One region of the Micromonospora sp. CA-263727 genome, then DNA from elsewhere that is predicted to be linked to it. Evidence: riboswitches for the same ligand, from Rfam matches in the RefSeq annotation. Region 1 holds a riboswitch; the other holds the start of a gene.
What was found. A riboswitch is a leader RNA that binds a small molecule or an ion and turns the genes downstream of it on or off. The one in region 1 is predicted to bind cyclic di-AMP.
Positions count from the first base shown of each region.

Region 1 (6,849 bases):
TGCTGCGGCGTTCCAGCAGGTTGGTTCCGAACATGGTGGTTCCCTCCTCGACAGTGCCGAGGCCGGTGCCCACATCAGACCTCGGCGGGTGGCCCGGCGTGCGGCGTTCGCCATCGGAGCTGTGCCCCGCCGGATGCCGCCGCAAACCCCGGCGGCGGGCCGGCGTGCCGGCGCGGGCGGGCGGTTCAGGCCACGCCGAGTCCGGCTGTCCCGGTCAGTGGGACACGATCGCGACCGCCCGGGCGAAGTCGTCGTCATCGTCGTCGTCATCGTCCCCGCCGCCGAACCCGCAGGCCAGCACGAGAGCGAGCAGGGCGCCGGCGCCGGCCAGCGTGGCAAGTCTGCGGAGCATGACCTCGTCCTCTCGTCGTACCGTCATCCGTGATGCTAGGCACACCGGGTCAACGCGGGACAACCGAGTGCACAGGTCGGGCGGGGTTTCCGGCAGGCACGCCGGTGCGCCGGATATCCGACGGGTTGGCACCGGCCCGCTACTCTGGTTCGTCGGCGTAGGCATTGAGCTAACGTCGAGTGGTAGGGCATGAAAAGTTCGGATGTGGGCGACTTGGCGTGCCCCTGTCCGCGAATTGCTCATCCCGAGGGGTGGCGACCGAGGCCGTCGGAGGAATACTCTCGGTCGCGGCCCGCGTACTGATGAGGCGCCCGTCGGACGGGCGAGTGGAGGTGCTCGCGTGAGCCTGTCGATCCTGCAGACGGTTCGGCCCGGTGGTGTCATCGAGATCGCCCCGAGGGGCGAGATCGACGTCGACACGGCGTACGAGGTGAAAGAGGCCATTGCCGAGGTGCTGGCCAAGGGGCGTCCGGCCCGGATCGAGCTCAACATGCGGCTGGTCACCTTCATCGACTCGGTGGGCATCAGCGCGATGGTCGCCGGCTTCCAGACCGCCGAGGTCAGCGGCGTGAGACTGGTCGTCACGCAGCCGAGCCGGTTCGTGCACCGGCAGCTCTGGGTGACCGGCCTGCTCGGCCTCTTCGGCGCGCCGGAGCCCTACTACGCCGGTGCCGCCGCGACCCCCGAGGTGCTGCCCGGCGCCTGAGCGCATACGCACGACGCCGGGTGGGCCGCTCGGTAAGGCGACCCACCCGGCGTCGGCCGGGGATCAGTACACCGACAGGTGGACGTGGTTGGTGTGGTCGCTGGACGGGTCGCCCCGCCCGCTGTTGTACGCCCGCCACCCGCTGCTCGGCAGCCAGATCTGCTTGTACCAGATCACGTAGAGCACGGCGAGCCGGTCGGCGTTGTCCACGAAGTACGCCGCCAGGTTGTTGCCGTACGTCCGGTCGCCGCCCGTGGCGACCCCCCCGAAGCCGTTCTTCTGCGCCGCGAAGTCGCAGGCCCGACCCTTCGGGTGCTCACCGGAGCCGCCGGAGCGGTAGCAGGAGACGTACCGGGTGAAGCCGGCCGCCTTGGCCTGGTTCAGCGCGTGCAGCGTGCGCGGGGTGATGCAGCCGTTGGCCGGGGTGGGGTCGTTGACGCTGCACGACTCCGCCGGCCAGGAGCCGTCCGAGTTCCGGGGCGCGGGCTTGGCCGTCGGGCTGGACCCGCTGGAACGCGCCGGAGCACGGTTGGCCCGTTCCGCCGCCTGCGCCCGTTCCGCCGCCTCCTCCCGTTCGACGGCCACGGTCAACGCCCGCTCGGCCTGCTCCTTGCGCTTGGCCATCACGGCCACCTGCTTGCGTTGCTCCTGGACCTCGCCGTCCAGAGCCTTCTTCGTCCGGCTGATCTCGTCCCGGGTGGCCTGGAGTTCGCGCAGTGCCCGTTCCTCGTTGGCGGCCACCGCGTCCAAGGCCGCCGCCCGGTCCATGAAGCCCGCCGGGGAACCGCTGTTGAGCAGCGCCGACGCGGCACCGAGCCGCCCGCTGCGGTACGCCTGCGCGGCGATCTGGGCGACCTTGGCGCTGCGTTCGGTGAGCTGGCTCTCGGTCGTCTTGAGCTGGTCGGCCAACTCTCCCTGGCGCTTGACCGAGCGGTCGAGCGCGGACTTGGCGTCGAGGAAGCCCTTGCTGGCCGCCTCCAACTGGGCGCGCAGCGCCGGGGTGCCGCCCTCGTCGCCCACGTCGGCGGGGGCCGCCGCGCGCAGCCCCGACGGCGCCGCGGCGGCGGGGGTGAACGGGGCGAGTGCGACGCCCAGAGCGAGGGCGAGCGCCGCGGAGATCAGGGCCGCCGTCCGGGCGGCCGGTGTCACGGTTGCCACTGCTGGCATGCACATGTCCTTCCGTCAGCCGCCGACCGGGTTAGCTGACGGGTTCGGGACGGAAGATCCCTACCGCGTATGCGGATGCACCCCAGGAACGTTGGTTCCCCGGTTCGCCCGGGCGGGCGATTAGGCGGCGGCCGCCGCCGGCACCGGTGGGTGCCGCCTGGCGGAGGCCGGGTCCGAGCCTACCGGTGCAGGTGGGGCCGGTGCAGCCATTGTGACTCATGGTAATTGTTTCACTACCACTCGACCGCTCCGCAGGCCCCCGGGTTCGCTCCCGGCTCGATCTGCAACGTGGCGTGCTCGATGTGGAAGTCCTCGTGCAGCGCCGTCCGGGCCGCCGCCAGCACGGCGCCGACCTCGGCGCCGGGCGCCATGGTCAGGTGGGCCGAGGCCACCTCCATGCCGGAGGTGAGCGTCCAGACGTGCAGGTCGTGGACGCCGGCCACGCCGGGCACCGCGGCCAGCCGGTCGTGCACCGCGGTGACCTGGAGGTGCTCCGGGGCGGCCTGCACCAGGATCCGTACCGCCGCCCGGCCGAGACGCCAGGTGCGGGGCAGGATGAACGTGCCGATGGCGACCGCGACCAGCGGATCCGCCCACCACCAGTCGGTCACCGTGATCAGCAGCGCCGCCCCGATCACGCCCAGTGAGCCGAGCAGATCCGCCAGCACCTCCAGGTACGCCCCGCGCAGGTTGAGGCTCACCTGCGCTCCGGGCCGCAGCAGCGCGAAGGCGACCACGTTGGCGAGCAGCCCGAGCGCCGCCACCACCAGCACCGGCCCGGCGAGCACCTCGGGCGGGTCGCCGAACCGGCGTACCGCCTCGACCAGCACGTAGACCGCCACGCCGGAGAGCAGCACGGCGTTGGCCAGCGCGGCGAGCACCTCCAGGCGGTAGAGCCCGAAGGTGCGCTGCGGGTCGGTGCCGGCCCGGCGGGTGGCGGCCACGGCGGCCAGGGCCATCCCGATGCCGAGCACGTCGGTGAACATGTGTCCGGCGTCGGAGAGCAGGGCCAGCGAGCCGGTCCGTAGGGCGGTGCCCGCCTCGACCAACATCAGGGTGCTGAGCAGGGCGAACGCCGCCCACAGCCGGCCGGAGTGGCGGTGCGCGGCGGTCGACACCGCGGCGTGGTGGTGGTCATGACCCGCGCCCACGCAGACACCTTGCGTCGTCCGCCGGGCCGGAGGCAGATCTATGCCAACATCGCTATGTATGCAACCGGTGGTCCCGGCCCGTTCGGGTCAGCCGGTCGGGTCGATCGTGGTGAGCCGTTGGGTGGCCCGGGACAGGGCGACGTAGAGCGTGCGTACGCCGGAGCCGGGCTCCGCGCGGATCTCGCTCGGGGCGACCAGCACCACCCCGTCGTACTCCATGCCCTTGGCCTCCAGGCTGGTCACCACCTGGAGCCGATCCTCGCCGAGCCCGCCGAGCCAGGCGGCGACCTCGCCCCGACGCGGCACCGGAGTGATCACGCCGACCGTGCCCTCGACCTCGCCGATCAGGGCGCTCGCGGCCGTCACCACGCTGGTCTCCAGCTCCGCCGCCGGCACCACCAGCTCGATCGGGTCGACGCCGGTGGAGCGGACCGCGGTCGGCAGCGCGAGGTCCGGGTACGCCCGGCGGATCTCGGCCGCCGCCACCGCGAAGATCTCCGCCGAGTTGCGGTAGTTGGTGGTGAGCGTGAAGCGGTGCCGCCGTCGTCGGCCCAGCGCCTGGTCCCGGGCCCGGGACAGCTCCTGCGGATCGCCCGTCCAGGCGGTCTGCGCCGGGTCGCCCACCACCGTCCAGGAGGCCAGCCGCCCGCGCCGGCCGATCATCCGCCACTGCATCGGCGAGACGTCCTGCGACTCGTCGACCACCACATGGGCGTAGTCCCGGTAGTCCTCGGGGCGTTCGCGGGCCGCCTGCCGGGCGGCTCGCTGCCGGTCGGCGAAGGTGCTCAGCTCGCGGACCCCGCCGGCCAGCTGGAACGGGTCCCGCCGGGGGCGGGCCGGCCGCACGGGCTTGCCGAGCAGCGTGTCCAGCTCGTCGAGCAGCGCGACGTCGGCGACGGTCGGCCCGTCCACGGCCAGCCCCTGGTAGGCCCGGCCCAGCCGGCGGATCTCGGCGCCGGAGAGCAGGCCGCCCGCGTACCGGCGCAGCCGCTCGGGATCGGCCAGCCAGCCCAGCACGTGCCGCGGATGCAGCCGTGGCCACCAGGCCTTGAGGAAGTCCCGGAAGTCGGTGCGCTCGATCAGCTCGTCCTCGAAGGCACGCTGCTCGGGCAGGCCGGGGATGCCCAGCCGGCGGGCCTGCGACCAGAGCGCGGCGAGCACGCCGTCGAAACCGGCCCGGCGTACCTCGTTGCGCCGGGCGCCCCGGGGTAGCGCACGGTCCCGGATCGCGTCCAGCTCGGCCCGGTCCAGCCGCAGCAACTGCCCCCGGTAGAGCAGGCGCAGCTCGGCCGGGGTGTCGGGCACCGCGTCCCGGGCTGCCCGCTCCAGCACCCGGCGCATCCGCAGCGAGCCCTTCACCGCCGCGACCTCGGGCGGGTCGGTGCGGCGGGCGACCACCCCGGGAAAGAGGGTGCCCAGCGAGTGCAGGGTGGCGGTGTTCTCGCCCAGCGACGGCAGCACCGAGGCGATGTACTCGACGAAGACCGAGGACGGGCCGAGCACCAGGATGCCGCCCCCGGCGTACCGGCTGCGGTCGGCGTAGAGCAGGTACGCGGCGCGGTGCAGCGCCACCGCCGTCTTGCCGGTGCCCGGACCGCCGGAGACGATGGTGACCCCGGAACCGGGGGAGCGGATCGCGTCGTCCTGTTCGCGCTGGATGGTCGCCACGATGTCGCGCATGCCCCGGCCGGTGGCCCGGGACAGGCTGGCCAGCAGCGCCCCGTCGCCCACCACCGGCATGTCCGGCGGCGCGGCCTCCGGATCGAGCAGGTCGTCCTCGATCCGGGTGATCCGCTCCCGGCTGGACTGGATCGTCCGGCGTCGCACCACGCCGAGCGGCTCGGCCGGGGTGGCCCGGTAGAACGCGGCGGCGGCCGGGGCCCGCCAGTCCACCACCAGGGTGCTGGCGTCCTCGTCGCGAATGCCGAGCCGCCCGACGTGCAGCACCTGCCCGTCGTGCAGGTCGAGCCGGCCGAAGACCAGCCCCTCGTACTCGGCGTCGAGCAGGTGCCGGCGCTGCGCGGCGTGGAAGACCATCGCGTCCCGCTCGACCAGCGCGCCGAAGGTGCCGACCCGGGCCAGCCGGTAGCCGTCCCGTTCCGCGCGGACCGCGGCGCGGCGCAGCTCGGCGAGGCGTGCGTACACCCGGTCGAGATGCCGTTGCTCGACGGCGATCTCCTGATCCAGGGTGCTCTGATCCACCGCTCGTTTCTCCTCGTCCCACCGCCCGGCCAACCGCAAGAGATTACGCCCCGCGCCCCCGGTGCAAGGAAGGGCACCTTGTTAACGCCTGCGGTATAGCAGCGGCCCCTTCTTAACCGTGTGCCCGCCGGGCGGCGGTGTGGGTGCCGGCGACGGGTCGGGCGGGAGCGGCATCGAGGACCTGGCGCAGCACGCCGGAGAGGGCGGTGTTGACCTCCTCGGGGCGTTCCATCATCAGCATGTGGCCCGCCCCGGCGCAGACGGTCAGCTCGGTGGCGGGCAGCGCGGCGGCGATCGACTCCGCGCACGGCGGCGGGGTGAGCCGGTCCCGGTCGCCGACCAGGGCCGCCGCCGGCAGGTGGGCCAGCGCGGCGAGCGTCTCCAGCCGGTGCTGGGTGCCGATCGAGGCCCGGAAGCCGCCGATCGAACGCAGCGAGGCGTGGGCCACCGCCGAGGTCACCAGGCGGATGTCGGTCGGGTCGCAGCGATCGCCGAAGAGCATCCAGCGGAGACTGGGCCGCAACGCGCGCAGCAGCGCCCGGGGCGGTCGCCAGGCGCCGCAGCGGGCCAGCATCCCGGCGCCGGTGGTCTCGGCCAACCGGATGATCCGGGCGATCCGGGGCGACAGCCCGTAGACGGTGTGCGTGTGCCCCTCTGCGGTGGTGGAGACGAAGACCAGCCCGGCCACCCGTCGGGCGAAGTGCCCGGGATGGCGGTGCGCGTACTCCATGATCGTCATGCCGCCCATCGAGTGACCGACCAGCACCACCCGGCCGGCCGGCACCACCGCGTCCAGCACCGCCGCCAGGTCGTCGCCGAGCTGGGCCAGGGTGGCCGTGGGCAGCGTCATGCAGCTGGAGCGGCCGTGTCCACGCGCGTCGTAGCTGACCACCCGGACCGACCCGAACGCCGCCCGCAGGGCGGTCAGCTGCCGGTGCCAGCTGCGCCCGTCCAGCGTCCAGCCGTGCAGCAGCACCGCGGTGACCTCGGCGTCCGCCGGCCCGGTGGCCTCTACGTGCAGGCGTACGTCGTCGTGCAGTCGTACCTCGACGGGCACGCCACCTCCCCAGGGCCGCGCGGATCCGTAACGCCGGGGATACCCGGTGGTAACACCGGCTACCCGTCATGACACCACGCGAACCGGGGCGGTGAGAAGATCCCGGAACCCGGCTGCGCATCCGCGACCCTCCGGTCAAGCTGGGTGACATGGCAGTGTCGCGGGCGGTGCCCCCGGGCTCCGTGCCGGGCAACCGGGCACGCGGGGGGACGCC
Region 1 covers NZ_CP192031.1:5,529,814-5,536,662, reverse strand. Annotated here, with positions in the region: gene ACQPYA_RS24120 (hypothetical protein) at 1-34, opposite strand, end outside; gene ACQPYA_RS24115 (hypothetical protein) at 215-379, opposite strand; gene ACQPYA_RS24110 (STAS domain-containing protein) at 693-1,058, shown strand; gene ACQPYA_RS24105 (coiled-coil domain-containing protein) at 1,122-2,225, opposite strand; cyclic di-AMP (ydaO/yuaA leader) riboswitch at 2,230-2,362, opposite strand; gene ACQPYA_RS24100 (cation diffusion facilitator family transporter) at 2,459-3,376, opposite strand; gene ACQPYA_RS24095 (HelD family protein) at 3,464-5,578, opposite strand; gene ACQPYA_RS24090 (alpha/beta fold hydrolase) at 5,691-6,635, opposite strand; gene ACQPYA_RS24085 (carbonic anhydrase) at 6,785-6,849, shown strand, end outside.

Region 2 (6,849 bases), 2.2 Mb from region 1:
GAACCGGCCGGCCGGGTTGAGGGTGTACTCGTTGCGCCGGCCGACACGGGTGCGGTGCAGGTAGCCACCCGCCTCCAGGTCGGCGACGATCGCCTGGGCGGCCCGTTCGGTCACGCCCACCTCGCTGGCGACGTCGCGTAGCCGGGCGGTGGGGTTGCGGGCGATGGCGAGCAGCACATGCGCGTGGTTTGTTAGGAACGTCCAGTTCCGGGTGCTTTCCCGCTCGCCTGTGCTCGCCATGCCCGCCATCGTATGACCTGCCCTTCGGGTTCTCCGGGCCGCGCCGTCCAGCGGCGTCCCCGTCCCACTCGTACGCAAGCGTCGAGGGATACATGAAATGCATATCACGCATAGCTTGACGCATCTTGCGTTGCGTGTGACGGTGATGGCAGCCCGCGACCGCCGTCGGCCGGGATGACCAGGCATTCCACCGAGAAGCGAGGTGTGGCCGGATGAGTCGACCCGGACCGATCGGCGCGCAGCCGGGGCCCGACCGCGAGTACCTCACCGCGGATCTACCCGGAGCCCCACAACTCGCCCTCGCCGAGCTGCTGGCCGGCAACCGGAGGTTCGTCACCGACGCGCTCCGGCATCCCAACCAGAACGCCGGGCGGCGGGCCGCCGTGGCGGCGGAGCAGCATCCCTTCGCGGTGATCGTGGGCTGCTCCGACTCCCGGTTGGCTGCCGAGATCATCTTCGATCGAGGGCTGGGCGACCTCTTCGTGGTCCGGACCGCCGGGCACACCGTCGGGCCCGAGGTGCTGGGCAGCGTGGAGTACGCGGTGGCGGTGCTGCGTACGCCGCTGGTGGTGGTGCTCGGGCACGACTCGTGCGGCGCCGTGCAGGCGGCCCGCGACACGGTGGCCACCGGCACCCCGCCGACGGGCCACCTAGGGGCCGTGGTCGACGCGGTGGTGCCAAGCCTGCGGCGGGCGCAGGCCGCAGGGGTGAAGGAACTGGACCGGATCGTGGACATCCACATCGCGCGGACCGTCGAGACGATGTTGGGCTCCTCCGAGACGCTCGCTGCCGAGGTGGCAGCCGGGCGGTGCGCGGTGGTGGGCATGTCGTACCGGCTCGCTGCCGGTGAGGTGCGGGCGGTGGCCGCGGAACCGGCCGGGCTGGCCGACACGGTGCCCGCCGCCTGAGAGACCGTCGGAGACCTCGGCGCGTACGGCGAGGGCCGTCCCACCGGATGGCGGAACGGCCCTCGAACATCTCGCGCTGGCGGACCCAGCGCAGACCGGCTCAGAGCAGTGACACGTGTACGTGGTCGGTGTGGTTCGACGGGCCGCTGTAGGCGCTCCAGCCGGTCGTCGGGAACCAGATCTGCCGGTTCCAGATCACGTAGTAGACGCCCAGCCGGTCGGCGTTGCGGACCAGGAAGGCCGCCAGGTTGTTGCCGTAGATCCGGGTGTCGTTGTTGTGCCAGGGGCTGAAGCCGCTGTTCTGCAACGACCAGTCACAGGCCCGGCCCTTGGGGTGCTCGAACTTGTCGCCCGGCCGGAAGCAGCCCACGAACCGGTTGAAGCCGGCCCGCTTGACCTCCTTGTACATGTGCAAGGTGCGCGGCGTGATGCAGCCCGACGTGGTCGGGTCCTTCTGGCTGCACGACTCGGACTTCCAGCCACCGTCCGCCGCCCGGTTGGGCCCGACCCGGGCGACCGGGGAGGTGGCCGCCACCAGGCCGCCGGTGAGGCCGGTGCCGCCGACCAGCCGGAGCGACTTCTCCGCCTCGCTCTTCTTGCGGGCCATGTCGTTGGTCAGCTTCTGCTGCTCGCGCACCTCGGCGTCGAGCGCCAGCTTGGCTTGCTGGGCGCGGAGCCGGACGGCGTTGACCTCGCTGAGCTTCTTGTCGTTGACCAGGTTCAGCTCGTCCAGCGCGGAGGCGCGGTCGATGAACGAGTCGGGGGCGTTGCTCTGCAGCAGCATGGAGATCGCGCCGACCCGACCCGTCCGGTACGACTGGGTCGCGATCTCCGCGACCTGCGGGGCGAGCGCGTCGAGGTCGGCCTGGGCGCGACGGACCTCGACGGCGAACTCAAGCTGCCGCTTCTTGGACTTCTCCAGCTTGTTCTTGGCCTTGGAGTAGTCCCGGTTGGTCGCCTCGATCAGATCGTTGAGCATCGGCGGGTCGTCGTCGTGCTCCGCCGGCTTGGGGGGTGTTGGCGCGGCCATCGCCGGCAGCGGGCCGGCGAACACGGCGCACGCGGCGAACACGGCCACCACGGGTGTCAACCAGCGGCGTAGGGGTGCCGTCACTGTCTTTCCCTTCCATCGACCGCCGACCGGGTTAGCTGACGGGTTCGGGACGGAAGTGGCCCCTACCGCTGTCGCGGATTCACCCCACGTACCTGGGTTCCCGGCTCGCCTCTGGGCGATTGGGCGGCGGCACCGCAGGCGCCGGTGCGCGCCTTCGGCGGTGACCGGCAGTGAGGTTACCCGACAGGCGATCGGGCGCTCTACGCCCCGAACCTGACTAGATGTGTCATTTCGTAATCGCGTTGAGTGACCAGCGACACCCTGGCCGGCCACATCGGCCGCGGCGGTCACGCTGAGGAGTGTCACCATGTGGTGTCCGTGCTCCTGTCCGGTTCGGGCCACCCCGACGGGGTGGCGGGGGCGGTGTTACGGGTGCGCGGTGTGCTGAGCGCGTGGAGCGCCTCGGCCCGGTCCGTCGCCGGCCGGGAAACCATGGGGGCGGCGGTCGGCCCGGCGCCGTCGGGCCTGCTGCGCGGTCCGCCACCGGCCGCGGCGCCGTCCGGACCCGGGCGTCGGCCGGCGGTGGTCACCAGCACGGCCAGTGCGGTGGTCAGCGGTACGGCGGCGATCAGCCCGAGCGTGGCCACCACGCTGCGGACGATCTCCTGGGCGAGGAACTCGCTGGTCAGGATCTGGCCCACCGCCCGGGAGTCGGCGGTGAGCAGGACCAGCAGGGGCAGCGACGCACCGGCGTACGCCAGGATGATGGTGTTGACCACGGAGGCGATGTGCGCCCGTCCGACCCGGGTGGCCGAGCGGTACAGCTCCCGGCGGGAGAAGTTCGGGTTGGCGTGGCCGAGTTCGGTGACCGCGGCGGCCTGGGTGACCGTGACGTCGTCGAGCACCCCCAGCGACCCGATGATGATGCCGGCCAGCAGCAGGCCGTGCAGGTCGACGTCGGCCCGGAACATGGACAGCGTGGTGGCGTCCTCGCTGCCGAAGCCGGTCAGATGGGTGGCCGCCGTCGCGGCCAGGCCGAGCAGCCCGGTGAGCACCAGGCTGCCGAGCGTGCCCAGCACCGCCACGGACGTCTGCGCGGACACCCCGTGGGTCAGGTACAGCACCACGAACATGATCAACGCCGCGCCGACGATGGCGACCACCAGCGGCGGCTGGCCGGCGGTGATGCCGGGCAGCACGAAGGTGAGCAGGATGGCGAAGCTGGCCGCCAGGCCGGCCAGGGCGGCCAGTCCGCGCAGCCGCCCGAAGGCGACGATGGCGGCGGCGAAGAGCACCGCGAGCCACACCAGCGGCTTGCCGCGCTGGTGCTCGGCGATGTTGTAGGTGCTGATCGACGGATCCGCCGGGTCGATCAGCGGGACCACGATGACGTCGTCACCGACGCTGACCCGGGGCGCGCCGGGTCCGGCCGGGATGGGCGTCTGCACCTCCTGGCCCGAGTCCGGGCCGCCCTGCATCCGTACGGTGACCGTGCCGCACGGCCCCTGCGCCGTCGTCGGGGTGCCCTCCGGGACCAGCGGGTTGGGCGGGCAGGATTCGGTCACCACCTGGGTGACCGTGCCGTGGTAGCGGGGCGCGGCGTCGGTGGCCTCCGGACGTGGCGCGTCCCGGGGCCAGAGCGCCAGGGCGGCCACCAACGTGGCGAGGAAGAGGGGAACCACCGTCACGACGAGGATCCGCCGCACCCCGGGCGGGGTGGGCGGAGCGGAACGGGTGTGGTCGGCGCCCAATTCAGTGTCTCCCAACGATTCCCAAACGGAGTACGTGCCGGCGGGCGAGTCGGTTCAGCGTCGCCGTACGGCCGTCGCGACGGGCGGCATGGGCCGACCGGAAGTGGCGAGATGGCTGCGTACCGTGAGTCGCCGGCCGGCGCTCGACGGCCGCCGGGCAGTGGCGGCGGAGGTTCGTGCCCGGCGGAGGGCGCGGGCCGGGCGGCACGGATTTCGGCAGGCCATCGTCTGCGAATGGTAGCCAGCCCGACCTCGGAACGCAGGTCGTCAGGGTGCGTCGGCGGTTCACGACATCCGTGCGCGGGCGGGCGGCGGCGCGGCCCCGGGTCAGCCGCGCTTCATCAGGCGGCCGACGGCGGCCATCATCTCGGAGGCCATCTCGTCGGCGCGGCCCTCCGCGGCGCCTTCGTGCATGCAGTGCCGGGTGTGCCCGTCGAGCAACCCGAGGGCGACCTTGTCCAGTGCGGCCTGGATGGCGGAGATCTGGGTGAGCACGTCGATGCAGTAGCGATCGTCGTCGACCATCTTCTCGATGCCGCGTACCTGACCCTCGACGCGGCGTAGCCGGGCGAGCAGCTGCTCCTTGCTGGCGGTGTAGCCGCGGATCGGCGCAGGTGTGGTCATGCCACGAGAATAGCCAACCCCCGGGGGGTATGGTCCACCGGCGAACAGCCAAACTCGGCCGACCTGCCGGGAACCAACCGCCGGGCCCGTACGACCAATACGGCGATGACAGCTGTGACCGACGACATAACCGGGTACGCGTTCGCCGCGGGCCGGGGCGACCACGCCGCCGCGGCGGCGTTCGTCCGTGCCACCCAGCAGGACGTCCGACGGTTCCTGGCCCACCTGCCCGGGGTACGGGAGGTCGACGACCTGGTCCAGGAGACGTACCTGCGGGCCTGGCGTGCCCTGCCGTCGTTCGCCGGCCGCTCCACGGCCCGGACCTGGCTGCTCGCCATCGCCCGCCGGGTCGCGGTCGACCAGGTGCGGGCCGCCACGTCCCGTCCGCGCACCGCGAACCTCGCCGACTGGCAGGCCGCCGCCGAGGCGACGCCGGCCGGGGTGCGCGCCGGGGTGGACGAGCAGGTGGTGCTGCACGGCCTGCTGGCGGGGATCGCCCCCGACCGCCGGGAGGCGTTCGTGACCACCCAACTGCTCGGGCTGTCCTACGCCGAGGCCGCGCAGGTCTGTGACGTGCCGGTCGGCACCATCCGGTCCCGGGTGGCCCGGGCCCGCGAGGACCTGGCCGCGGCGATGCAGCCCGCGACGCCCGCCCGCCGCCGGGGCCGGGGCGCGGCCGGCTGACCGCCGGCCCGGTCAGCGCCCGGCCGCTTGGCGGTGGAACGCCGGTAGGGCGCCGGGCGGCCGAGCGCCGGTGAAGGGCGAGGCGGTGGAGCGCCAGGCGGTGGGGGGCCAGCGTCACGCGGCGCGGTGGCGCTCCCGGCCGTGTCGGGCCTGGGCCGGGTACGGCGGCAGCAGGCGCAGCGGGGTCGGCTCGTCGACCTCGTCGAGGCGCAGCCGCCAGCGGGACCGCTCCGACCGGTGCCGGTCGCTCGGGTCGCCAGGTCGCCGCATGCTCTGGGCCAACAGCACGGTGATCAGATAACCGACCACCAGGAACCCGTGGCTGACCAGGCGTTCCACGGCGACCTGGGAGGCGACCAGGTCGTTGACCGAGAGCAGCACGAGGGTCACCACGAAGGCGCTGAGCATCGGCAGCAGCCCGGAGGGCGGGGTCCGGCGCAGCGCGACGAAGAGGAACCCGGCGCCGACCGCGACGTTCCAGGCGGCCGACTCGTGCCACAGGTGCTGGCCGCTGGCGTGCAGATGTTCGGCTACTCCGCCGCGACCGACCTGCGCCAACCCGAGGACCAGCTGCACCGCGCCGAGCAGGCCCAGCGCGGCACGCAACCCGGTGACCAGCGTGGCGCGCCCGGCCGTCAGGGCGCGCCAGCGCCCGGCCCGCGGCGTGACGGCGGCGAGCAGCGCGCGCCAGCGCCGGGGGCGCGGCGGCGGTGCGGCGGCGAGGATCGCTTCGGTCAGGTCCGGCAGGGCGGTCACCACCTGGGTACGCGCCCGCCGGGTCACCAGCGCCGCCGCGTCCAGCCAGCCACGGCAGCCGGCACAGGTTTCCAGGTGCACCGCGACGGTGCCCTGCTCCTCCGGCGTCGCCTCACCGTCCAACTGCGCGGACAGGATCTCCCGCCACTGCTCACACCCCATGTTCAGGTAGTCGCTCGTGCGCCCGGGGTGGTTCCCGCCGGGTGCCTGAATCGGGGCATCCGGGTCAGGAGCCGCCCCGGGCCGCCCAGGCGTGCAGCGCCTCCCGGTCGCCCGCCCCGTCGAGATTGAGCGCCGCCTCGATCAGCGCCAGGTGGGTGAACGCCTGTGGATAGTTGCCCAGGGCCGTCCCGTCGGCGGCGAGCTGCTCGGAGTACAGGCCGAGCGGGCCGGCGTACTGCCGGAGCTGGTCGAAGAGCTTGCTGGCCTCGTCCCGCCGGCCGGCCAGCACCAGCGCCGAGACCAGCTCGAACGAACAGAGCAGGAAGGCGCCCTCCTCGCCGGGCAGCCCGTCGTCGGCCCGGTAGCGCCGCAGCAGGCCGGGGCCGATCTCCAACTCCTCGCGCAGCCGGTCGATGGTGGACCGCATCCGAGGATCGTCGCCGGGAAGAAAGCCGACCAGCGGGATGCGCAGCAGCGAGGCGTCCAGCTCGGTCGAGCCGTACCTCATCACGAAGCTGCCCACCTCCGGGTCGAAGCCACGGTCCAGGACCTCGGCGTGGACCGCGTCCCGGGCCGCCCGCCAGCGGCCGATGTCCGCCGTCGGGTCGCCGAGCGACTCCGCCAGGCGGATGCCCCGATCCAGGCAGACCCAGGTCATCACCTTCGCGTT
Region 2 covers NZ_CP192031.1:632,626-639,474, forward strand. Annotated here, with positions in the region: gene ACQPYA_RS02925 (helix-turn-helix transcriptional regulator) at 1-249, opposite strand, end outside; gene ACQPYA_RS02930 (carbonic anhydrase) at 453-1,148, shown strand; gene ACQPYA_RS02935 (coiled-coil domain-containing protein) at 1,249-2,262, opposite strand; cyclic di-AMP (ydaO/yuaA leader) riboswitch at 2,267-2,398, opposite strand; gene ACQPYA_RS02940 (YibE/F family protein) at 2,565-3,953, opposite strand; gene ACQPYA_RS02945 (metal-sensitive transcriptional regulator) at 4,281-4,577, opposite strand; gene ACQPYA_RS02950 (sigma-70 family RNA polymerase sigma factor) at 4,692-5,261, shown strand; gene ACQPYA_RS02955 (zf-HC2 domain-containing protein) at 5,376-6,179, opposite strand; gene ACQPYA_RS02960 (glycoside hydrolase family 15 protein) at 6,244-6,849, opposite strand, start outside.
Region 2: it holds a riboswitch for cyclic di-AMP, as region 1 does, so the genes downstream of both, ACQPYA_RS02935 (coiled-coil domain-containing protein) here and ACQPYA_RS24105 (coiled-coil domain-containing protein) in region 1, are expected to answer to the same signal.